Regions from separate parts of the Marinobacter sp. VGCF2001 genome, predicted to be linked through region 3. Evidence: predicted binding sites of a transcription regulator. Region 3 holds the regulator's gene; each other region holds the start of a gene.
What was found. The regulator FliA, encoded in region 3, starts transcription of late flagellar genes. The targets are predictions, from matches to a motif close to CTAAAGTTTNNNNNNNNNNNGCCGNTAA.
Positions count from the first base shown of each region.

Region 1: ACP2AU_RS07810 (methyl-accepting chemotaxis protein) is a predicted target of FliA. The motif match lies at 4,110-4,137, and genes of this name have one in related genera.
Region 2: ACP2AU_RS13645 (methyl-accepting chemotaxis protein) is a predicted target of FliA. The motif match lies at 4,059-4,086, and genes of this name have one in related genera.

Region 1 covers NZ_JBNFVX010000005.1:87,345-95,459, reverse strand. Annotated here, with positions in the region: gene chrA (chromate efflux transporter) at 1-742, shown strand, start outside; gene ACP2AU_RS07820 (undecaprenyl-diphosphate phosphatase) at 842-1,639, shown strand; gene uvrD (DNA helicase II) at 1,824-3,989, opposite strand; gene ACP2AU_RS07810 (methyl-accepting chemotaxis protein) at 4,241-5,854, shown strand; gene ACP2AU_RS07805 (hypothetical protein) at 5,881-7,074, shown strand; gene ACP2AU_RS07800 (substrate-binding domain-containing protein) at 7,084-7,497, shown strand; gene ACP2AU_RS07795 (NAD-dependent succinate-semialdehyde dehydrogenase) at 7,565-8,115, opposite strand, start outside.
Region 2 covers NZ_JBNFVX010000015.1:60,137-68,251, reverse strand. Annotated here, with positions in the region: gene ACP2AU_RS13660 (valine--tRNA ligase) at 1-476, shown strand, start outside; gene ACP2AU_RS13655 (ketopantoate reductase family protein) at 481-1,365, shown strand; gene ACP2AU_RS13650 (cob(I)yrinic acid a,c-diamide adenosyltransferase) at 1,388-1,945, shown strand; gene ACP2AU_RS13645 (methyl-accepting chemotaxis protein) at 1,982-4,012, opposite strand; gene ACP2AU_RS13640 (histidine kinase) at 4,125-5,012, opposite strand; gene ampD (1,6-anhydro-N-acetylmuramyl-L-alanine amidase AmpD) at 5,013-5,624, opposite strand; gene ACP2AU_RS13630 (DUF1631 domain-containing protein) at 5,731-8,040, opposite strand.
Region 3 covers NZ_JBNFVX010000001.1:601,364-609,478, forward strand. Annotated here, with positions in the region: gene ACP2AU_RS02800 (chemotaxis protein CheW) at 1-1,710, opposite strand, end outside; gene ACP2AU_RS02805 (protein phosphatase CheZ) at 1,729-2,514, opposite strand; gene cheY (chemotaxis response regulator CheY) at 2,536-2,919, opposite strand; gene ACP2AU_RS02815 (RNA polymerase sigma factor FliA) at 3,074-3,817, opposite strand; gene ACP2AU_RS02820 (MinD/ParA family protein) at 3,850-4,662, opposite strand; gene flhF (flagellar biosynthesis protein FlhF) at 4,733-6,028, opposite strand; gene flhA (flagellar biosynthesis protein FlhA) at 6,084-8,115, opposite strand, start outside.

The DNA.
Region 1 (8,115 bases), on a different contig from region 3:
AGCGGTGTTGCTGGTGGTATTCGTGGGAGGTACCGCGGGGCAACTTTCCGCCATTGTGGTGGGTGGGCTGGCAGGGCTGTTTTTATGCACGTCAGCCAGTGGCGACGCGACCGGGCATTCAAGCCTCGCGGTATCGTCGGGCACCGGCCGGCTTTCGGCGTCTCTGTATGTATTGCTGCTGGCGGGCTTGCCTGCGCTGGCGTGGCTAACCCCGGGCACACTGCTGGATATGCTCGATGGCTTTTACCGTTCCGGCGCTCTGGTGTTCGGCGGCGGCCATGTTGTGCTGCCACTGCTGGAAGCGGAAGTCGTTCAAACCGGCCAGGTAACCGCCGACGAATTTCTCGCCGGCTACGGCGCCGCCCAGGCCATTCCGGGCCCGCTGTTTACCTTCAGCGCCTACCTGGGCGCCATCATGAGCCCCACAGCCCCTGTGGTCTGGGCCGCTCTGGCACTGCTGGCCATCTTCCTGCCCGGCATCCTGATCCTGCTGGCCGTGCTGCCGCACTGGAACCACTTCCGGCGCTGGCACCGGGCCCAGGCCCTGATGCGCGGCGCCAACGCCGCGGTGGTCGGCATCCTCGGTGCCGCGCTGTACCAGCCGGTCTTCACCAGCGCCATCATCGGCCCCCGCGAATTTGCCCTGGCCCTGACCGGCTTCCTGCTATTGAGCGTGTGGAAGCTCCCGGCCTGGGCCGTGGTAATCGTGATGGCCGCCGGTGGCGTTATGATCGGAGCGTAACCGGCAGCGCCTGTTCAGGCACTGGCCACCCTGCTAACATCGCGGTCGTTTAGACCAGCACTGACTCCATCACCACGACCACCGACCGGAACTGACAGAATGGATATTTTCCAGGCCCTTTTCCTTGGCCTCCTCCAGGGACTGACCGAATTCCTGCCCATCTCCAGCTCCGCCCACCTGATCCTCACACCCGCCTTCTTTGGCTGGGACGACCAGGGCGTCGGTTTCGATCTGTCGGTCCATGTGGGCACATTGCTGGCGGTAGTGCTGTACTTCCGCCGGGATGTCTTCGGCATCGCCCGGGACGGCCTGATCTCCATAGGACAGCGCAAAATCGTCGGCCAGGGCGCCCTGGCCTGGTACCTGGTGATCGGCACCATCCCGGCGGGCCTGGCCGGCCTGGCGCTGCTGGACATGATCGACAACGAACTGCGCGGCGCCTCGGTGATCTTCTTCACCACCCTGATCTTCGGCCTGCTACTCGGCATCGCCGACTGGCTGCCCAAGCGTCAGCGCACCATGGACACTCTGAACTGGAAAGACGCCGTCATCGTCGGCATCGCCCAGGCTATGGCCCTGGTGCCCGGCACCTCCCGCTCCGGCGTCACCATCACCGCCGGCCTGTTCCTGGGCATGACCCGGGAAACCGCCTCCCGGTTCTCCTTCCTGCTGGCGATCCCCATCATCGTGCTGGCATCGGCGGTAAAACTGCTGGAAGTGGCCACATCCGACGTGATCGTCGACTGGAACGGCTTTCTGATTGGCGGCATCACCTCCTTCCTGATGGCCATCACTGCCATCCACTTCTTCCTGAAGTGGCTCAACAAGGTGGGTATGTGGCCGTATGTGATCTACCGGATTGTGTTGGCGGGTGTGATTTACGCCGTGCTGATGTAGTCATTTTTCTTCAAGCACTTGGCGCCCTGCACCGCGCCAGAAGTGACGGGTTGGGGGAAGCTTTCCAAAAATTTGTGGAGCCAGGGATGGCGGAACACAAGCGCCACATGGATGTGCCGAAGGAGCGCTTTTTGGAAAGCTTCCCCCAACCCGGCACAGACTCCACCCATATCAGGCTACAACACTAACAAGCCTCCAGCGGCGCATAAGCCAACACCAGCCACTTCGCCCCCTCATCAAAGTTCACCTGCACCCGGGTATGATGCCCCGAACCCTCACAGTTCATCACAATCCCTTCGCCAAACTTCGGATGCCGAACCCGCTGCCCCAGACTGAACCCGGCCTGCTGCGCCGAATCCTGACTGAACAGGCTCTCATTGGGCCGCTCCACCATCGCCGGCCGGGTCACCGTATTGCGCAGCCGAACCTCCTGCAGACAATCCCCCGGAATCTCCCGCACAAACCGCGACAAGGCATGAAACTTCTCCTGCCCGTATAACCGGCGGGACTCCGCGTACGTCAGCACCAACCGCTTCATCGCCCGGGTAATGCCCACATAGGCCAGACGACGCTCCTCTTCCATGCGCCCCGGCTCCTCCAGCGACATACTGTGCGGGAACAGGCCTTCCTCCACACCGGCCAGAAACACCATCGGGAACTCCAGACCCTTCGCCGAGTGCAAAGTCATCAACTGAACGCTGTCTTCATGGGCGTCCGCCTGGGACTCCCCGGCATCCAGCGCCGCCTGGGCGATGAACTCCGCCAGCGGGTCCACGCCTTCTTCCACATCGTAATCCGCCAGCGCACTGACCAGTTCCTCCAGGTTCTCCACCCGGGCCTGACCCTTCTCACCTTTCTCGCTGGCGTGGTAGTCCTTCAACCCACTGGCCTCAATGGCCTGCTTCATCAACCCCTGCAGGGAGGCATGGCCCGCCATCTCCGACAGACCGTTGATGATCTCCATAAACTGCTGCAGCCCGGTTTTGGCCCGGCCTTTCACCTGCCCGGCCGCCAGCAACCGCTCGGCGGATTCCCACAGGGAAATGCCCTGGCCGGTGGCGTATTCCCGCAGTTCGGCCAGGCTCTTGGCGCCAATGCCCCGGGTCGGAATATTCACCACCCGCTCAAAGGCCGCATCGTCCCGGTGGTAATGCACCAGGCGCAGGTACGCCAGGGCGTTGCGGATTTCCTGGCGATCGTAGAACCGCAAGCCGCCATACACCCGGTACGGAATGCCCTGGCGCATCAGGGCCTCTTCCAGTACCCGAGACTGGGCGTTGGAACGGTACAGAATGGCGCACTCGCTGCGCAGATTGCCCTCGCTGACCCAGGCCGAAATGGAATCGGCGATGTAGTTGGCTTCGTCCTGTTCGTTGAAGGCGGCGTACAGGCTGATCGGTTCGCCATCGACGCCATCGGTCCACAGCTCCTTGCCCAGCCGCCCCTGGTTATTGGCAATCACCGAGTTGGCGGCTTTCAGAATCAGTTTGGTGGAGCGGTAGTTCTGCTCCAGCCGCACCAGCCGGGAATTCGGAAAGTCCCGCTGATACTGCTGGATGTTCTCGATTTTCGCGCCCCGCCAGCCGTAGATGGACTGGTCGTCGTCGCCCACCACCGTCAGTGGCACCCGGTTGCTGGCCAGTACCTGCAGCCAGGCGTATTGGATGGTGTTGGTGTCCTGGAACTCGTCCACCAGAATGTGCTGGAACCGCTGCTGGTAGTGGCTCAGCAGTTCCGGCCGGTGCAGCCAGAGTTCGTGGGAGCGCAGCAGCAGTTCGCCGAAATCCACCAGGCCACTCTGCTGGCATAGCTTCTCGTACTGCCGGTAGATTTTCAGCATCACCGTGGTGAAATGATCGCCCGGGTTCTCCTGAATGTGGTCGGCCCGCAGGCCTTCGTCTTTCTGGCTGTTGATAAACCACTGGGCCTGCTTTGGCGGCCACTGGCTCTCGTCAATCTGGTTCTCCCGCATCACCCGCTTCACCATCCGCAGCTGGTCGTCGCTGTCCAGCACCTGGAAATTTTCCGGCAAACCGGCGTCTTTCCAGTGCGAGCGCAACAGGCGATGGGCAATGCCGTGAAAGGTGCCGATCCACAGACCCCGGGTGGGAATGTTCATCATCTGCTCCACCCGGTAGCGCATTTCCTTGGCGGCCTTGTTGGTGAAAGTCACCGCCAGAATGGAGGTGGGCGGCACCCGATCAACCGACATCAGCCAGGCCATCCGGTGCACCAGCACCCGGGTTTTGCCACTGCCCGCACCGGCCAGCACCAGCAAATGATCGTTCTGGGCGGTGACGGCCTCACGCTGGGCGTCGTTCAGGGAATCGATAATGTGGGAGACGTCCATAACACCTGGCTTTTTACTGGTTAAATTTACAGGCCATTGTACCAGCCTAACGCAATTACTTCCTTTGCCCCGCCGGATTACCAATTGATGGTTATTCAGCCACTACAGACCCATGTGGGACTTTAGTTATGTCAATAACGGTCGTTAACGGCATTAACACACTGACACATTAATTCTGTGTTATGTGTCGAAATAACAACCTAAAATTCCTGAGACTTAAGTATTAGGCCAGGCGCAAAAGGATTGCTCGCATGCTTTCATCCCTGAAAATTTCCCACAAACTGGCGTTGCTCGTTACCGTTGCCGTGATTGCCTTCGTTGTCAGCCAGGCTTTTTCCATCTACACCAATCAGGGTAATTCCGAGCGCCTGAATGAAGTGCGGGACCAGCTATATCCGTCACTGGAATTGTCCACCATCAACCGTGGTCTCTTGCAACTGATCGAAAACCAGATCAACACCGCCGTCACCACCGGTGATGACCAGCAAATTGCAGCCACCCGCCAGCAACTGGAAGAAATCTCGGCCAACCTGAACCAGATTGCGACCCTGAACCCTGCCCTGGGTCAACAGGTGGAATCCCTGCAAAACGAACTGGACGGTTACTACAACACCGCTACCCGGATAGCGACTGCGATCATCGAGGGAACCGCTGACTTCAGCCGCATCGGCGAAGAGGCCTCCGCCAACGCCGCGCGCCTGACCGAGCTTCGCTCGCAACTCGACGATATGCGCGACAGCATGGAATCCCGCCTGACCTTTGCCATTGATGACACCATAGCCGCGAGCAGTGAGTCCGCCACCGTGTCGGTAACCATTGTTGTCGTTGCCCTGGTGGTGCTGATAGCGCTGAGCCTGATTATCGGCCGCTCGGTATCTGGCAGCCTGCAGCAGATTATTACCTCCCTGCGGGATATGGCGTCCGGCGAAGGTGACCTGACCTCCCGAATTGACTACAGCGGCAAAGATGAACTGCGGGATCTCGTAGACCAGTTCAACCGTTTCGTCGAGAAACTGCACAACTCCTTTGCCACCATCCAGCACGATATCGGCGAACTGAACGGCGTCGCCTCGCATCTTGGCTCCACCAGCCGAACCAACCTTGAGCGCATCAGCCAGCAGGCCCAGGCCATTTCCTCTACCCGGAATTCCGTCGACGAACTGGTTAAAAGCGTGGAGGAAGTGGCCGGCTTTGCCTCCAGCGCCTCGGATCAGACACAGGACGCGTCCAAGTTTGCCACCACCGGCCAGCAGAAGGTGGAAGACAACATCCGCACCATCCGCAAACTGATGGCAGAAATCGAAAACACCGCCGGCCTGGTGAACCAGTTTGATGCCTTCTCCGTGAAAGTGGGCGGCTTGCTGGAGACCATTCAGACCGTGGCCGAACAAACCAATCTGCTCGCCCTGAACGCGGCCATTGAGGCCGCCCGTGCCGGCGAGCACGGTCGCGGGTTTGCCGTGGTTGCTGACGAGGTTCGCGGCCTGGCGGTGCGTACCCACAAATCCACCGAGGAAATCCAGCAGGTGATTTCCGAGCTGTCCAAGGCCTCCGGCGCCGCGGTGCAGTCCATGCAAGGCAGCGTGGATATGGCCCGTGAAGGCGTGGAAGCCACCACCGAGTCCGGTGAAGTGCTGAGCAAGATTCTTGAGAATGTTCAGCAGATCAGTGGCCTGAACGAACAGATTGCCGCCGCTACCTATGAGCAGAGCACCACCTTTAACGACGTCACCGGCCACATGGCCGATATGCATCGCAATGCCGAGGCTGTGATGGAAAGTACCGACGAACTGGATACGGTCAGCCGCAAGATCCAGGACGTCAGCAACGGCCTGCAGGGCGTTGCCAGCCAGTTCCGCGTTTAAGATAAAACCCAGTGAAGGATACCCTGATGAAGACATTATTCTCCGTGGCGCCCCTGGCGCTGGCTATTGCCGCTGCCCCGGCTCTGGCCCAGAGCACCGAGGAAACCCTCGAGCGTATGCAGCAGCAACTCAATGCTATGCAACAGCAGCTGAACACCGCCAAAGACACCGGCGTTCGCTTCAACGGTTTCTTCAGCACCGGTTACGCCCGGGCCAGTAACGATGCGGGCTACGCCGGAATTACCGACGAATCCGAAGTCAGTGATCTGAGCCTGTTTGCCTTGCAGGGTACCTTTGACGTCACCCAGAAAAGCCAGGTGGTCATGCAACTGGTGGGTCGCGGTGCCGACGACTGGGAGCCGCAGGTTGAGTGGGCCTACCTGAGCCACCGCCCCACCAATAACCTGCAGATCCGCGCCGGCAAGATGCGCATTCCGTTCTTCATGTATTCCGACTCCCTGGAAGTCGGCTACGCCCAACCGTGGGCGCGGCCACCCCAGAGTGTGTATGGCCCGATTGCCGTGACCAGCTATGTTGGTGCGGATGCCAGCTACAACCTGAACTTCGACAATTCGTCCCTGACCGCGACCGGCTTCACCGGCTTTACCGATGAAGATGGCAACTCCGGCGACGTTCAGCTGCGCAACATTGCCGGCATGAACCTGACCTGGACCGACTACGTGTGGACCCTGCGTGGTGTGGCGGCGACTGCTGAGGCGGATATTGATGCCACTCGCCTGGCCGCGCTCGTGCCACCTGGAATCCCGGTCGATTCAGAACTTGCAGACGGCGACCGCGGTAACTTCTTCGGTCTGGGCGCGAGCTATGACGACGGCAGCTGGCAAATCATTGGCGAAGTCACTCGGGTTGAGGTCGACGGCAAGTTTGCCGACACCGACTCGGCCTACCTGTCCGTGGGCCACCGCTTTGGCAGCTGGACGCCCTACGTTGCAGCCGGCTGGACTGAGAGCCAGGACGACGATGAGCGTGCCGGAGCTTTCATTCCAGGCGCTGTGCCCGAGTCCATCCTGAATTATCAGCGCAATGAGTACAGCATCGGTACCCGCTGGGACATTACCCCGGGTGTGGCCATCAAGGCAGACATCACTCACGTGACCGGTCTACAGAAAGGCTTCGGCAACCTGAACACCGAATATATGCTGGCCAGCGACACCAACAGCACCAACGTCTACACCCTCAAAATCGACTCGGCATTCTAAGGAGGCCCCATGAAAAAGCTTAGCCTGTTGTTTGCGGCCAGCTTGCTGGCAAGCCCCCTGGCCCTGGCTGAAGTCGTGGTGATTGGCAACCCGGCTGGCCCGGACAACATCAGCGCCAACGAAGTACGGGATCTGTACCTGAACCGCAGCAAGGCCCTGCCGAACGGCCAGAGCGCCAAGCCGTTTGAACTTCCGGAAGGCAACGCCACCCGTGCCGAGTTCCACGACAAAGTGACCGGCCGTAACGACGCCCAGCTGAAGGCCTTCTGGTCTCAGCAGGTGTTCACCGGTCGTGGTCAGCCACCGGCAGAAGCCGGCAGCGCCGCTGGCATGAAGGCCCAGGTGGCCTCCACACCCGGCGCCATTGGCTATATTGATTCCGCGGATGTGGATAGCAGCGTCAAGGTTATCCTGACGCCCTGATCCCAGCTGTGCAGAACGCAAAAAGGCGAGCCGAAGCTCGCCTTTTTGCTGTTTGAAGACCGGCCGCCTAGAAGCCTCTCGGCACGGTCTGGGCTTCCACGAATTCAAACAGCCCTTCCAGGCCACCTTCCCGGCCGATCCCCGAAGCTTTCATACCGCCAAACGGCGCCTCCGGAGTGGGCCCGGTGCCGGTGTTCCAGCCCACGTGACCAAACCGCAGGCCGGCCGCCACCCGCTGGGCGCGCTCGGCATCGGCGGTGAACACGTACGAGGCCAGCCCGAACTCGGTGTCGTTACCGGCGTCGATAACCTCTTCCTCGGTGCGGAACAGCGCCATGGGCACCAGCGGGCCAAAGGTTTCTTCCTGATAACAGCACATCTCCCGGTTCACACCCTGCACCACGGTGGGCGGGAAAAACAGGCCGTCGCCCAGTTCCTCAGGCTGCTTGCCAGCCACCAGCTTCGCGCCTCTGGTAAGCGCATCGTCCAGATGCCGTTTAACCTTGTCGAAACCCTGCTGGTTGATCAGCGGGCCGATATCGATGCCTTCGTTCATGCCGTCGCCCACGGTCATCTTGTTGACCCGCTCTGCCAGCTTCTCGCCGAAGGCGTCCGCTA
Region 2 (8,115 bases), on a different contig from region 3:
TCGCCGCCGATATCGAGTGGCTCAAAGGCGTTATCGTGGCGGTGCGCAATATCCGTGGCGAGATGAATATCTCCCCGGCCAAGCAGGTACCGGTGCTGCTCAAAGGTGGCAACGCCGACGATCAGCGCCGCCTGAACGACAACCGGCAATTCCTGATGTCTCTGGCCAAGCTGGAGAAGCTGGAGTGGTTCGACGGCGACAAAGCGCCGATGAGCGCCACCCAGCTGGTGGGCGAGATGGAAGTTCTGGTGCCCATGGCCGGCCTGATCGACAAGGATGCCGAGCTCAAGCGCCTGGACAAGGAACTGGAGCGCCTGAACAAGGAAATCGGCCGCCTGGAAGGCAAACTGAACAACGAGAAGTTCACCGCCAAGGCTCCGGCAGAAGTTGTCGATAAGGAGAAAGAGAAGCTGAAGGATGCTCAGGGCAGCCTGCAGAGGCTCAGCACTCAACGGGCAGAAATCGAGGCCATGTAAGGCCATGATTGCCATCCTCGGCGCCGGCTCTCTGGGCCGGCTCTGGGCCGCGACGCTATCTGCCGGCCAGGTAGCGTTCGTGCCCCGCCCGGGCAGCATGGCCGAACCGGCCCGCTACACATTTCAGCCCGTGGGGCGCGAATCGTTCAAGGTAACGGTTCCCTGGCTGAAACCGGGCCAGATACCCCGCGTGTTGCTGGTCACCACCAAAGCCGGAGACACCCTGAATGCCCTGGCGGCAGCCTTGCCTGCTCTTCCGGAAACCGTACCGGTTGTTTTGTTCCAGAATGGCCTTGGCAGCCAGCAAGCGGTGGCCGACCGCTGGCCCAGCCGGCCAATAATCGCAGCCTCAACCACCGAAGGCGCCAACCGCCCAAAACCAGACACCACGGTCCATGCCGGCCTGGGAGAAACCTGGATGGGCGCTCTGACCCCGGCAGGCCATTCCTGCGTAGCCAAGGTTATCGAAGATCTCGCGCCCACCGACCTGGTCATTCATCCCGTCGAAAACGTACTCGGGAAGCTCTGGCAGAAGCTGGTCATCAATGCCGGCATCAACGCGTTCACCGCGATTCTCGACTGCCCCAATGGAGATATCCTGGAACATCCGTTCTATTTGCACTGGATTGACCCGCTGTGCCAGGAAATCGCCGCCGTGCTTAAGGCAGCCGGGCAACCGGCGCAAACACCGGGCGCTTTGCGGCAACAGATTGAAGGAGTCGCGCGCAAAACGGCCACCAACACGTCGTCTATGCGGGCCGACGTGCTGGCCGGGCGCCGCACGGAAATCGACTTCATTAACGGCTACCTGGTGAAGTTGGGCGAACAACATGGCATCGCGACACCGGTGAACCAAATGCTTGCCGGACAGGTACAACAACTGAACTGACTTTTAGCGAGGGAAACAACGCATGGGTAACCGCCTGTCAAAGATCTATACCCGAACCGGAGACGACGGCTCGACCGGCCTGGCCGACGGCAATCGAATTGCCAAGAATGCCCAGCGCGTGGAGGCCATGGGCATGGCAGACGAACTGAACTGCCACATTGGCATCCTGATTGAAACGCTCCCGGCTGAAGATGCATTGATTGAAACCTTCCGCCGGGTTCAGCATCACCTGTTCGACCTGGGCGGTGAATTTGCCATTCCGGGCAGCAAGGTCATCAGCGACGACCACATCGAATGGCTCGAGCAAACCCTGGATGAATACAACACGGACCTTCCGCCACTGAAAAATTTCATCCTTCCCGGCGGTTGCCCCGCTGCGGCACAGTGTCACCTGGCCCGGGCGGTATGCCGCCGGTCTGAGCGCGTGGTTGTGGCTTTGGGTCACGAGGACTCCATCAATACGGCTTCCCGCCATTACCTGAACCGCTTGTCCGACTTGCTGTTCGTGATCGCCCGAGTACTGGCACGCCGGGATGGCAGCCAGGAAATTCTCTGGGAGCAAAAAAAATCCGGCCTCTGAGGGCCGGATTTCCTGGTGTTTTAGCCATTCTGCCAATCAGACTCTGAACGCCTCCACCAAGCGCTGAAGAGACGCGGTGAGCTCCGACATCTGGCGCGACGACGCCAGCGTTTCTTCGGCGTTCGCCGCTGTGCTCTGCCCCAGCTCACCGATTCGCTCAACGTTTGTGTTCACGTTTTTGGCCACTGCCGATTGCTCTTCCGCGGCCTGGGCGATCTGATGACTCATATCCACAATTTCAGAAATCCCCGACGCTATCCGATCCAGCGCCTCGGTTACCTCACCCGATTTCTGAACCGTTTGCTCGGTGGCATCGTGGCTTGAAGTCATCGCAGACACCGCCTCTTTCACGCCACCCTGTAACCGGGAGATCATGCTTTCAATCTCCTCGGTGGACTTGTGAGTACGCTGGGATAGTGAGCGCACTTCATCTGCGACCACCGCAAAGCCGCGACCCTGCTCGCCCGCACGGGCAGCCTCGATGGCGGCGTTCAGCGCCAGCAGGTTGGTCTGCTCCGCTATCGCCTTGATCTCCACCAGCACCTGACTGATGTTGTCGCTGTCGGCACTTACCCGGTTGATCACCTCCACGGCGCCGGCAATTTCCGTTGCCAGGCGGTTAATGGTGCCAACGGTGTCTGCAACCACTTCCCGCCCGGTATCAGTATCTCTCTCGGCATTGCCCGCACTGTCAGCCACCCGATGGGCGCTTTCAGTCACCTCATTGACCGCCTCGACCATTTGCCCCATTGCTTCATTGATCTGGCCGGTTTCATCCATTTGCCGGGCCACCGCCTGGCTGTTGGCAGACGCAGTATCGTTCACGCGCAAGGCCTGCTGGTCGACATCGGCAGTTGTCGAGCCAACCGAACGGATCAGCTCCGCAATGCGATCGGTCATATCGTTGAACTCGGAGGTCAGCTCGCCCAGCTCATCCCGGTTATTCAGCTTGATATGCGTGGTCATGTCCCCGGCGGCAACATTACGCGCCGCGTCGCTGAAGCGATTGATGGCGATGCGCACCGACATGAAAAAGCCAACATACAGGTAGACCACCACCAGCAAGACGGCAATCAGCGCCACCACAATCAGGGTACGCTGGCCGGTCTCTTTCGCCAGACGCTGCTCAAGGTTGGCTTCTACAACCCTGAAAATGCCTTCGCTGAGCGTGCCATAGTGATTCAGCTGCGCAGACAAGGTTGCATCGAACTCACGCCAGGGCAGCTCTAGCCGCATTGGAGTGATGACATTCAGGTCCAGCTCATCGCGCACCGCAAGCAGACTTTCTTCCACCCGTGCCAGGGCTCCAACGGCCCGCTCAGCCAACTTGGGTGACGCCTCCACAGCTACCGACAGGGCAGGCAAAAGCAGAGAACTGCGGTTGGTAAGACGGTCGTAAATGCCATTGAGACTCTCGCTGAGCGCGAAGCCGACCTGGCCTTCGACAAGCGCATAGATACCGTAAGCCCGAGCCTCGCCAATCGCAGAGCGGGCCTCCGGCAAGGCCGAACGAATCAACCCGAGCAGCAGCAGGTTCTCCCGCGAAACATCCTGCCCCAGGCCTGAAATCTCGATGGTCGCCGGCAGCAACGCCATCACTTTCTGGACAAATTCCTGGTAGTACTTGAACTGGGGGTCAATGTTGCCCTGATAACTGCCATTGGCGTTCAGCGATTCCCAATCATCGCGAACCGCCATAACCTGGCTCTGCCAGGAGCCTGAGGAATCGAACGAGCGCCGGGGCTCAGAGAGATCTGCCAGCAAGGTATCCAGCCGGGATGCCGCCTCATCGGCTTTCTCGAGCAGTGCCTGCTCGTCTTTGAGGATGCCGGGGGCTTTATAATCACGATAATCCATCGCCGCCACCAACAGACGCTCCACTTTCTGAAGCTCCGCCAGGCCATCAATGCCCCGCGTCGTTGTCTGGACAGACTGATTGAGCCCGGAGATCACCAGCCAGGAAAGGACGATGATGGGCCCTAGAAAGAGAATACTGATGAGGCTGAACTTATAGATCATCGGCAGCCGGTTCATCAGCGCTACCGCTGGATTGATTATGTAATTCACGGAGCCCTCGCTGATTCTAAAAACTGAATCTTTATTCTTTGTTTAATTATCGCCCGTTACCGGAAAAACTTAATCACTATTTAGTGTTATTCTGTAACCCGTTTGCCCATCCTCACGGCAATCCGGCAATCACCAGAAGTGCGAACGCACAAATCCAGACCAACATACTCCGGTTCAGCAGATCCCGGATTGCACTGAGACTCCGCCCGCCAAAGGCCGGCCATTCCCCGGGGTGCATTTCGGAAAAACGGGCCGGATCAAGAGCATAACCGGTTAACGACCCGTTCGCCGAATTCATGAGCACTTCCGAGACATTCTTCCCGAACCCGGGCAATACCTTGCGGATAGCCCGTGACCAACCCGGAAAATCACCGGCAAGCCCGAAGGTGCAGGACAGCAAGCGGGCAGGAAGCCAACCGGCAACGCGGGCTATCCGATCATAGCGGTCGCGGGCCGCGGCCTGTGGCCAGTGGTTGGACAGCGCAACCAGGCCCCGCGCCAGAAACGCCAGGGCGATGCCGCCGACGGCGTACCAGAACACCACCAGAAAAAACCGGTCGAAGACCGATCGCATCAGCGACCGCGACACCGACAGATGCATTGCCTCCGGTGACAGCGCGGCACCCCGTTCCGCAGCCGGTAGACGCTCCTGGATATGGCGCCAGGCGGCCTGCATATCGCCGCGCCGCCAGGCGTCAGAATAGACCAGTAACACCTTTCGCCAGCCGGGCGCCCCCATCAACACCAGCAAGAGCACCAGCTCAAGCGGATACAAGGCATAGCGGAAGCCGTTTTCGCGAGCCAGGAACACGGCGCCAGCGAGCAGCATGGTCGGCACCAGAACCAGCAACAATCCCTTCCAGACAGCAGTTTCCCGGCCTGCCTGCACGCGGCTCCAGCGATGGAACCACGCTCGCCAGAGGTCATCGCCGACCAGGCGGTCAGCGCGGTCCAGCCTTCGCCGAATGACATAAGCAAACAGAAACACCAGGAATGACATTCAGGTTTCCTCTTCAGTCGACAACAGCGAACGGAAATGGGACCAGGCAAAAGCAGGCCCCGGATCGGTTTTTCGCCCGGGCGCAATATCACTATGGCCAGCAACACGGCGCGGCGTAATTTCCGGCCAGGCGGCCATGATCATGCGGGCCAGCCGTGCCAATGCGCGATATTGCGACTCGGTATAAGGAATCTCGTCTGCGCCTTCGAGTTCGATACCAATGGAGTAATCGTTACACTCGTCCCGTCCCTGAAAACTGGAACGACCGGCATGCCATGCGCGGTCCAGACAACTGACAAACTGGACAACCGAACCATCCCGGCGAATTAATGCATGGGCAGAAACCTTCAACCCGGCAATGGTCTCGAAGTAGGGATGCACCGAGGTGTCCAGGCAATTGCAGAAAAAATTTTCGATATGCGGGCCGCCGAACTGTTCGGGGGGCAGGCTGATGTTGTGAACCACCAGCAATGAAACCGAGGTGCCCTCGGGGCGCGCACCAAAGTTGGGCGACGGGCACCAGCGAGCCCCGGCAATCCGGCCAGTGGCGCGCAGATGCGAGGCCGCCTGCTTCAGGCTATCAGGATGATGGTCGTTCCGGGTATCAGACAAGAGTGTTCCATAAACGCAGAGGATTCATGCAAATGATTGAATCACAAAGCGCCCACCGATGCCACGGCGCATCGGAGTTCCGGCCGGCTCCCCGACGCGGCGAAGATCAATCCTTTCGACTATGGCGCAGGTTGTCGATAATGGATTCCAGTGCCCGGTCGAAAATGAGCCCGTCGTCCAGCATCGTGATGGTTTGATCCTGCAAGGCAATCGCCAGGTCTTCCCGATGATATTCGGCGACTTTGGCACCGCTGCGGTTTACGAAGATGTATTTTCCGGTCGCCTTGATAAAGGCGGCCAACTTACAGCGCACGCGGGTTTCATCCCGAGCCATTTCCACCCAGGACCCGACCCGCAGCCGATCCGCCTTATCCAGCCACTCGGGCAAGGCAGCGGCTGGTGCGTCTGCTTCAGCCTGAGCCGTATCCACAGTCGCCTCGGCAACCAGGGGCGACACCTCGGCCGGCTGAGCCGGAGCAGGCTCAGGACGCTCATCCACAACCTCGGGCGCAGGCTCCGGCCGCTGGGGAACTTCTTCCGGCTCCGCCGGAGTTTCGGGTATATCAACACGCTCCACAGAGGGGGCTGTGTCTGCTACCACCGGTGCAGTCACCAGATTCTGGAACACATCGACGTGCGCGAGCTCCAGGTCCCGAATGGCGGCATCGGTCGCGAACGGGTCCCAGGAAATCTCCTGCAACGCCATACGGAGCTCCTCCACCACCTCAGGAATCGCTTTCAGCAGTTCTGCCCGGGTGTCAGTGGAGACGGGCCTTGGGTCCACCGTCCACACCAGTCGCGCACTGAATGCCCTGGCCTGCTGCCAGCGCTCACTGTCCTCGCCTTCCCGCAGGACCACCCATTGCAGATAGCGGGTCCAGGGTTCATTCAGAACCTGCAAAACCGGCTCGGGAATCACCCTGCCTGCGGTATGTTCATGGATGACCTCCGTCGCAGCCTGACTGGCACGTTCTTGTCTTGCCCGCCCCTCCTCCGCATCCCGGAGACGTTGCTCCACCAACTCCCGGCGCCGGCGATCCAGATCCATGAAGTGACCGAAATCCTTCAGCAGCGCTTCGAATAACCCGACCTGATCGGTATATTCGTTGAGCACACGGCCAACCACTTCCTCAATCTTCTCCTTGAGAGGGTCCCGCATACCCGGGCGTTTTTCACTCCAGCCAATGGCTGCAAGGGCCAGCTCGTTAAGCAGCTTGCGTACCGGGTGACCACCCCGGTTAAAAAAGTTCTTGTCGCCCAGCGCGACCTTGAGCACCGGAATCTGCAGCCGGCCGATCAGCGCCTTCATGGTTGGGTGCAACTGCCGATCTTCCAGTATAAAGTCGAACAGCATGGACACCAGGTTGATGACATCACTGTCGACCTGTGCCACCGACAGCGGCTTACCTTCAGACTGCTGAAGCAGAGGCTGCAATTGCTGGCGCAACGGCAACACGGTATTGCCGGTATCCTGCTGTGCCTCGCCCTGCAGTTCACTCAGGCGGGCCATCAAACGGTCCGTATCCAGTACGGTACCGGCCGGGGAAGGAGCAGACTGGCCGCCACTTCCCTGATGCAGCAGGGCACTCAACTCGTTAAACGTGGGCGCCTGACCATCGGTTGTCGACGATTGTACACGGGGGCCCGCTCCCTCGCCGGCCGCCCCCGCCGCCGGGCTATGGCTTGCGCCGGCGGTTCCGGAACCTTTTGGCGCCTGCCCCGCCACCGGCGCGCGTTTCATATCGGGCAGTACACCGGAGGCTGCCAGTGTTTTGTTGCAGGCCTGATAAAAGTCGCCCAGTTTGTCTGCCAGCAGCCGTTCGAACAGCTTCAGCACCACAAGTTTTGCCCGAATGTCGATATCAAGATCGGTACAGGCATCAGAAATAGCCCCGCAAAGCACTTCAGGGCTCAGCGGCATCTGGTCGTCTGACAGCTCCAGCTGCGGCACCAGGTGGCGGATTCGTGCCGCCAGCATTCGCACCTGCTCCTGATACCGGTTACGCAGACGGTTGGTGAGATTATCAATCGCCACCTGCTGCTCAAGCTCGGAGTGGTCCAACAGACTGAGAGAGTCCTGATCAACCTCCTCCAGCGAGCTTCCGGAGCGCGAAGGCTTGAATTTACCCAGATCATTGAAGGCCTGACTGACGTATTGAAGCACCGACACGGTCATGGATTTGCGTCGCAGGCGTAACTCGCGCATGGCGTCGAAGTAGGCGGTTTGGTCCTGATTGGAAGCAGCCCGGTCTGCGAGGGCAAACAGGCTGTCGTCTGCCTGCTCGAAAAAACTGGCAAGCACCGCTTTGAGCGACTGACCCGATGTGTCACGCAATCGCACCAGCTCGGTCGGCAACGCGAAACGGCTGACCGATGCCTGACCGGTCAAGCGGACTACCTTGTTATCGTGCGCCATTTGGATGCTCCGCGTTCATGCTGCTGATGTTTTTTCAGGATTCTGTACTTTTACATCATACGGGCAGGCCTCGTC
Region 3 (8,115 bases):
CACTTTGATGATGATGCTGGTGCCCTTGCCCTTGTCAGACATGATATTGATCTGGCCATTTAACTGGCCGATCTTGGTTTTCACCACATCCATGCCGACACCCCGGCCGGAAACGTCTGAAATCTGTTCTTTCGTCGAAAAGCCGGCGGCAAAAATCAGGTTAAAACATTCGTTGTCGGTCAGTCGGTCTGCGGCATCCTGGTCAAACAGCCCCTTATCCACGGCCTTTTGACGCAGGACGTTGGGGTCCATTCCAGCGCCATCGTCTACGATCGACAGCAAAATGTGGTCCCCCTCCTGCTCTGCCGAGAGGGTCACTGTTCCGGCTCGCGGCTTGCCTGCGGCCTCACGGACATCCGGCGCTTCCACACCATGGTCAACGGAGTTTCGGACCAGATGCACGAGCGGATCAGCCAGGGCCTCAACGAGGTTTTTGTCCAGATCCGTTTCTTCGCCGTGCATGACCAGATTAACTTCTTTCTTCATGCTGCGGGCAAGGTCGCGGACAACCCGGGGGAAGCGGCCAAATACTTTCTTGATCGGCTGCATCCGCGTTTGCATCACAGCCGACTGCAAATCGGTGGTCACCACATCGAGATTGGCAACCGCTTTGTGCATATGTTCGTCTTCGCTTTCGGACCCCAGGCGCTGCAAACGGTTACGCACCAGCACCAGCTCACCGACCATATTCATGATGTCGTCAAGCCGCTTGGTATCCACGCGTACCGTCGTTTCTCCGGCAGGCGCAGCCTCCCGGGCGGGCGCGGGCGCCGGGGCAGATTTGGCGGCCGCTTTTTTATCGGCAGCAGGATCGGCTTTCTTTGGCTCGGGCCTGGATTTGGGCTCGGCTTTGGCAGCAACAGCCGGGTGTTCCGGCTGATGCCCGGCCGGGGTAGCACTCGGGCCAGCACCTTTGCCGTGGAGTTCGTCCAGCAGGTTTTCGAACTCGTCGTCGGAAATCAGATCCGCATTCCCGGAGGCAGCTTCGGAAGCGCTGCCCGGCGACTCTGCGGCCGGCGTCGATTCCTCTTCCACTGGAGCAGCCGAGAACTGACCTTTGCCGTGGAGCTGATCGAGCAGCGCCTCAAATTCATCATCAGTGATTTCGTCACTATCGGACTGGCTGCCGGTATCCGCTGGAGTGCTGGCGGATTCACTTGCTGCGGGTGTCTGGCCGTCGGATTTCTCGTCTGCCAATGCATCCAGCAACTGCTCGAATTCCTCGTCGGTGATATCGCCCTGGTCAGCGGCAGCAGTGCTTTCAGGCTCGGCTTCAGAGGCTTTTTCCGGTGAGGCATCGGCCTCCGGGGCATCGTCTGCCTCAGGTTTGGCCAGGTCGTTGAGGGCTGCGATCAGTTCATCCGGGGCAGGCGTTGGCTCCTCGCGGTTGCGAACTTCCTCGAACATGGCATTCACGTGGTCCAGCGCTTCCAAAACCACATCCATGAGATCCGAGGTGACCGTACGCTTGTGATTACGGAGGATATCGAACACGTTCTCCGCAGAGTGGCAGCAATTAACCAGCGCCTCCAGTTGCAGAAAACCAGCGCCGCCCTTGACGGTATGGAAGCCACGGAAAATGGCGTTCAGCAGATCGCTGTCGTCAGGATGCTGCTCCAGGTCCACCAGCTGCTCCGACAACTTTTCGAGTATCTCGCCGGCTTCAACCAGGAAGTCCTGCAGGATCTCTTCATCAGCATCTAACGCCATGCGTCACCCTCTTTATTATCAGAATCCGAGACTGGACAGCAGATCGTCTACGTCGTCCTGCCCCGAAACTACATCTTCCCGTTCTTCAGCCTTGATCTGGGGGCCCACCCCTTTCTCGGCCGATTCTTCGTTTTCTTCAATCTGGTGAACCGTGCCGGTCAACTGATCCACGTGACTGGCCATCACAACCAGACTGAGAAGGTTGTCTTCCACTTCCTTCACCAGAGCGGTGACTTTCTGGATAACCTGTCCGGTAAGATCCTGAAAATCCTGGGCAAGCAGAATTTCTGACAAATTCTGGTAAAGGTTGTCAGAATCCGAGCTCAGACTGACGAAGAATTTATCGATACGGCCGTACAACTCCCGGAACTCTGCCGGTTCCATCTCGCGTCGGCGCAGCCTCTGCCATTCATCCCGCAGGACCACAGCCTCGTCCCGCATGGCATGGGCCACTGGCATACTTTCCTCCACCAGATCCATGGTCCGGTTCGCCGCCTGCCCGGTCATCTGTACGACGTAGGCCAGGCGATCCGAGGCATCGCTCATTTTCGACAATGCCTCTTTCTGCTCGGCATTGCGCGGGTCTATCTGAAAATTCCGGATTGCCTCATGGAGGCTGCGAGTCAGTCGCCCCACTTCCCGGTACAGACTTTGATCCCGAACCTCACCGAGTTCATTGATCAGAGTCATCGCCTCAGCATAATTCCCGGCGTTAACGTTCTCGACCAGGTCGGCAGCCTGCTTCTGCAGCTTCTCAGCCACCTCAGGATCAAGGCTCTGATGGTTCTGTTTGCTATCACTCATGACGAGCCATCCGACCTCTGGTTACTGGATTCGTTCGAAGATTTTCTCGATCTTTTCCTTGAGTACGGCTGCCGTGAAGGGCTTGACCACATAACCGTTCACCCCGGCCTGGGCCGCGGCGACAATCTGGTCCCGCTTGGCTTCCGCTGTCACCATGAGGACTGGCAGGCTCTTCAGATTTTCATCAGCCCTGACCGCTTTGAGCAAGTCAAAACCCGACATACCGGGCATATTCCAGTCCGTCACCAGGAAGTCGTACTTTCCACTTTTGAGCATGGGTAACGCCGTGTTGCCATCGTCAGCTTCATCCGTGTTAGTGAAGCCAAGATCTCGAAGCAGGTTCTTGATGATTCGTCGCATCGTGGAAAAATCATCCACGATGAGGATTTTCATATTTTTGTCCAATGGGACCTCCAGTCAGTAACACCCGGAATTCATTCAGCCTTTTGAAAGTCTAGCAGGCTGCTACCTTAACCGCTTATTGTGTGGCGTTTGCGCACGTTGTAAAGCACCGGTTACCAAAAGCTACACAGCGAACAGGAACACTGCGCTTTGTCCGTCAGGCTTTGCCATCATCCTGCCAATCGGATAGCCGACCGCGCAGGCGCAGTGCTGCCTGGCTATGAATCTGACTCACCCGGCTCTCGCTGACCCCCAGCACCGCCCCGATTTCCTTCAGGTTCAGCTCTTCCTGATAATAAAGGCTCAATACAAGCTTTTCCCGCTCAGGCAGTTGCTCAATGGCTTCCGCAAGACTCCGCTGAAACGCACCGGACGCAATCCCGTCGAGGGGATTATCACTGCTCTCCGCTTCTTCTATCGGCAGCTCACCGGATTCATTGAGCTCATCGAGGCTAAAAAGTCGGCCACTGTTGGCGTCCGCCAGGGACGCGTAGTATTCGTCGAGGCCGGTACCCAGCTCCTCGGCTACCTCGGCGTCCTGGGCCTCGCGCCCGGTACGGTCTTCTACGGCCTTGATAGCGCTGGCAATACGCCGGGAATTACGGTGCACGGAACGGGGCACCCAGTCGCCTTTGCGGATTTCATCCACCATGGCGCCACGTATACGGATACCGGCATAGGTTTCAAAGGTTGCGCCCTTGCCCGAGGTGTATCGCTGTGCCGCCTCCAGCAACCCGATCATGCCGGCTTGCATGAGGTCTTCCAGCTGGACAGACGCAGGCAGCCTGGCCATCAGATGAAGGGCGATTTTCTTGACCAGTGGCGCATGCTCTTCAATCAGATCAGAAGGATTGGCAGCACCAGCGTGATGGTAAATTCCCAGATTTTTCGCCAATGTCATGTATCCGGTTTTCTTGTAGGACTGGATTCAGATCAGACTTCGACGAGCCGTTCCACGAAAAACTCCAGGTGGCCACGGGGGGACGACGGTAACGGCCAGCTGTCCACCTTTTCAGCCAACGCCCGGAGGGCGATGGAAGCTTTCGCCCGCGGGTAGGCATCCAGCACGGCTTTCTGCCTTTGAACCGCTTTCTTGACGGCCTCGTCGTAAGGCACGATACCCACGTATTGTAGTGCCACATCCAGAAAACGCTCGGTGACCCGGGTCAGTTTTTCAAAGAGATGACGCCCTTCCTGCTCGTTACGGACCTGGTTTGCCAGGATGCGGAAACGGTTGGTGCCATAGTCCCGGTTCATCAGCTTGATCAGAGCGTAGGCATCGGTAATTGATGTGGGCTCATCACAGACCACCAGCAGAAGCTCCTGGGAGGCCCTGAGAAAACTGACCACCGACTCCGAAATGCCGGCCGCGGTATCTACGATCAGGACGTCGATCTGGTCTCCCAGTTCGCTGAACGCGTTGATCAGCCCCGCGTGCTCCATGGCACTGAGCTGGGTCATGCGCTGGGTTCCGGACGATGCGGGCACGATTTTGATGCCACCAGGACCATTTACCAGCACTTCCTTGAGGTCGCAGTCGCCGTTCAGGACATCCTGGAGATTGCGATTGGCGGTGATGCCGAGCAAAACATCGATATTGGCAAGGCCCAGGTCCGCATCCAGCAAGACCACCCGCCGCCCCTTCTGAGCAAGGGCGATACCGAGGTTGACCGAAACGTTGCTCTTACCGACACCGCCTTTGCCGCCGGAAACCGCAATCACCTGAACCGGATGTGGTCTGCTCATACTGTTATCAGTCTCTCACTACGTTCTTGGTCGGGCACGAGGCCGATGTTGTGTCGGTTGCCAGCATAACTCAGGCGCCTTCTGCAATGGCCTCGGCACCCTGTACCGTCCTGAGCCGTTCGACACCCAGGCGAACCAGCGGAACCGCTGACGCACGGTGAAGATCCTCGGGTATTTTCTGGCCGTCTGTATACCAGGCTACCGCCAAACTGGTTTCCATAACGAAACCCAACGCCTCGCCCAGTGTTAGCGCCTCATCGATCTTGGTGATGATGCAGCCTGCAAGATCCGCCATCTTATAGCAATGCCAGACGGATTTCATGATGCGTGGCTGACTGGTCGCCGAGACCACCAGATGCGTACGGATATTGTGGTCGCAGCGGGCGAGATCTGCCAACTGTTCCTGATACCCCCGGTCGGCACTGGTCAGGCCGGCAGTATCGATGAGCACCAGATGGCGATCGGAAAGCTCTCCCAGGATATCGTCGAGCGTATGGCTTTCATCAACCACACGGACCGGCACATTCAGAATACGGCCGAACACGAACAACTGTTCATGGGCGGCAACCCGATAACGATCGGTGGTTACCAACGCCAGGGAATCAGCCCCATGTTCGAGGACGTAACGAGCCGCCAATTTGCCAATGGTCGTGGTTTTTCCGGAACCGGTGGGCCCGACCAAAGCATAGATGCCGCCAGCCTCCAACCAGTCCTCCCGGCCAGTGCGCACACCGGTGGCAAGCATTTTCAGTGACTGCTTCCAGCCATCCTCCAACCGCCCCGTGCGATGCCTGCGGGCAAGCGAACCAGACAGGTCTGCCCCCAGACCAAACTCCTGCAACCGCTCGGCCAACCGCTGCTGAACCGGATTACACCCTGGCTCCGACGGTTGGGCAGGGGCAGTGCGGCCACTCACCAGGTCGCGCAGCGAACTGATTTCCGCACGCATACTCGCTAACTCGTCAGCGTAACCGCCGGCACCGGCATCGGCCTGGCTTTCCGCCTTCGCATCAGAGAGCAGCGACGAAAAGTCGGCAGCGTCAACGGCGTCGGCCTGCGGAGTACCGCCGCCCGCCCGCTTTTCCCGGACCTCGCGAATGCGACTCCTGGAACGGTTGAGCTCGGCCTCCAACTGGCGATGCTGGTCGGCTTGCATTTCCGCCAGGCGTGAACCGTTAGTCGCGTCTACGGCTTTATCGCCCAAACGCTGGCGCGCCATGTTTTCGTCGTAGTCGAGCGCTGTCACGATTTCGACACCGCCATCTACCCGGCGATTAGACAGAATAACGGCATCCGGCCCCATTTCATGACTTACCTGCTTGAGAGCCTCTGCCATGGATTGTGCAAAAAACCGTTTTACTTTCATGCTATTTCATCCTCCCGCCGGCAAACCCGTTGGTTTCCCGTGATACTCCGCCGGCTTATTGACCGACCGAGGCGACTATCGTGATCTGTTTGTTATCCGGGATTTCCTGGTACGAGAGCACGTGCAAGCGCTCTACTCCATAGCTGGCAAACTTCGCCAGCACTGGCCGCAAGGGCCCGGAAACCAGCAGGATGGCTGGCTTGCCGAGCATCTCCTGGCGCTGCACGCTGTCTTGTAAGGAGCGCTGCAACTTTTCCACCATATTGGGCTCGAGTACCAGACCGATGTCATCCTGACCGCCGGATTGTTGACTCTGTTGAACAGACTTCAGCAATAACTGTTCCAAGTCTGGGTCGAGGGTAATCACAGGGATTTCGGCATCGTTTCCGCAGATACTCTGAACAATCATCCTCCGCAAAGCCTGGCGAGCCACGGTGGTCAGCAGTTTCGGGTCCTGGGTACGGGGATGCACGTTCACAATAGCCTCGGCAATCGAGCGCATATCCCGAACCGGCACTTCCTCTTTCAAAAGGTTCTGCAAAACCTTCAGCAGAATGCTGATAGAAATAGTGGTCGGCACCAGCTCCTCGGCCAGCTTGGGCGAGATCTTCTCCAGCTGATCCAGCCATTTCTGGGCCTCTTCATGGCCAATCAGCTCATGGGCGTGTTTCTGCAGGATCTGGTTCAGATGGGTGGCCACAACGGTGCTGGCATCGACGACGGTGTAGCCAAGCGTCTGGGCCTGGTCCTTCTTGTCGGACTCAATCCAGATCGCGTCCAGACCGAAGGCCGGATCTTTACCGGCTATACCTTCGACTTTGCCAAACACCTGCCCTGGATCGATCGCCAATTCCCGCTCGGGATGAATCTCGGCCTCCGCAATGGTTACGCCCATCAACGTGATCCGGTAAACGTTTGGCATCAGGTCCAGGTTGTCACGAATATGTACCGAGGGCATCAGAAAGCCGAGATCCTGAGACAGCTTCTTGCGCACCCCTTTTATCCGACTCAGCAGCTGCCCCCCCTGGGATTTATCCACCAGCGGAATCAACCGATAACCCACTTCCAGCCCGACGATATCGACCGTTGCAACATCATCCCAGCCCAGTTCCCGGGTCTCACCTGGCGCCGGCAAGGCCTGCCCCTCGCCGCCCTGTCTGTCCGGCGAGATTTCAACACCCTGCCGGGCAGCACCACCGGACATACCTCCGTGACCGACAAAACCACCCTCCTCTTCAATGGTTTGCTGTCGCTTCTGCCAGATAAACCAGGCGGCAACCGCCGCCATCGCGCCAAGACCGAGAAATGCAACGTGGGGCATACCGGGAATCAGGCCCAGAAGTATCAGAATACCGGCTGCGATCCCCAGCGCCTTGGGTGCACTGAACATTTGCTGGATAATCTGCCCGCCCATGTCCTGGCTGGATGTCACCCGCGTAACCATGATCGCCGCCGAGGTGGAAAGCAGCAGCGACGGAATCTGCGCCACCAAGCCGTCACCGATGGTGAGCAAGGCATAACGTTCCATCGCCAAGCCAAAATCCAGCCCGTGCTGCAACATACCGATGGCAACGCCACCCACAATATTGATCGCCAGAATCAGCAAACCCGCAACGGCATCGCCTTTCACAAACTTTGAGGCACCGTCCATAGAGCCGTAGAAGTCTGCCTCCTGGGCGATTTCCGAGCGCCGGGCCTTGGCATCCTCCTGATTGATCAGGCCGGCGTTCAAATCCGCATCGATGGCCATCTGTTTACCGGGCATGGCGTCAAGCGTAAAGCGTGCGCTGACTTCAGAAACCCGGCCGGCACCTTTGGTGACCACCAGGAAGTTAATAATCATCAGAATCGCAAACACCACCAGGCCGACCGCATAGTTTCCGCCAATCAATACGGCCCCGAAGGATTCGATCACCTTACCGGCAGCATCCCCACCCTCATGGCCATTCAGCAACACAATCCGGGTGGAGGCGACATTCAGGCCCAGGCGCAACAGCGTTGCTACCAGCAACACGGTTGGAAAAGCGGCAAACTCCATGGGCCGCAGGGCATAAACACAAACCAGCAGGATGACGATAGACAGGGTA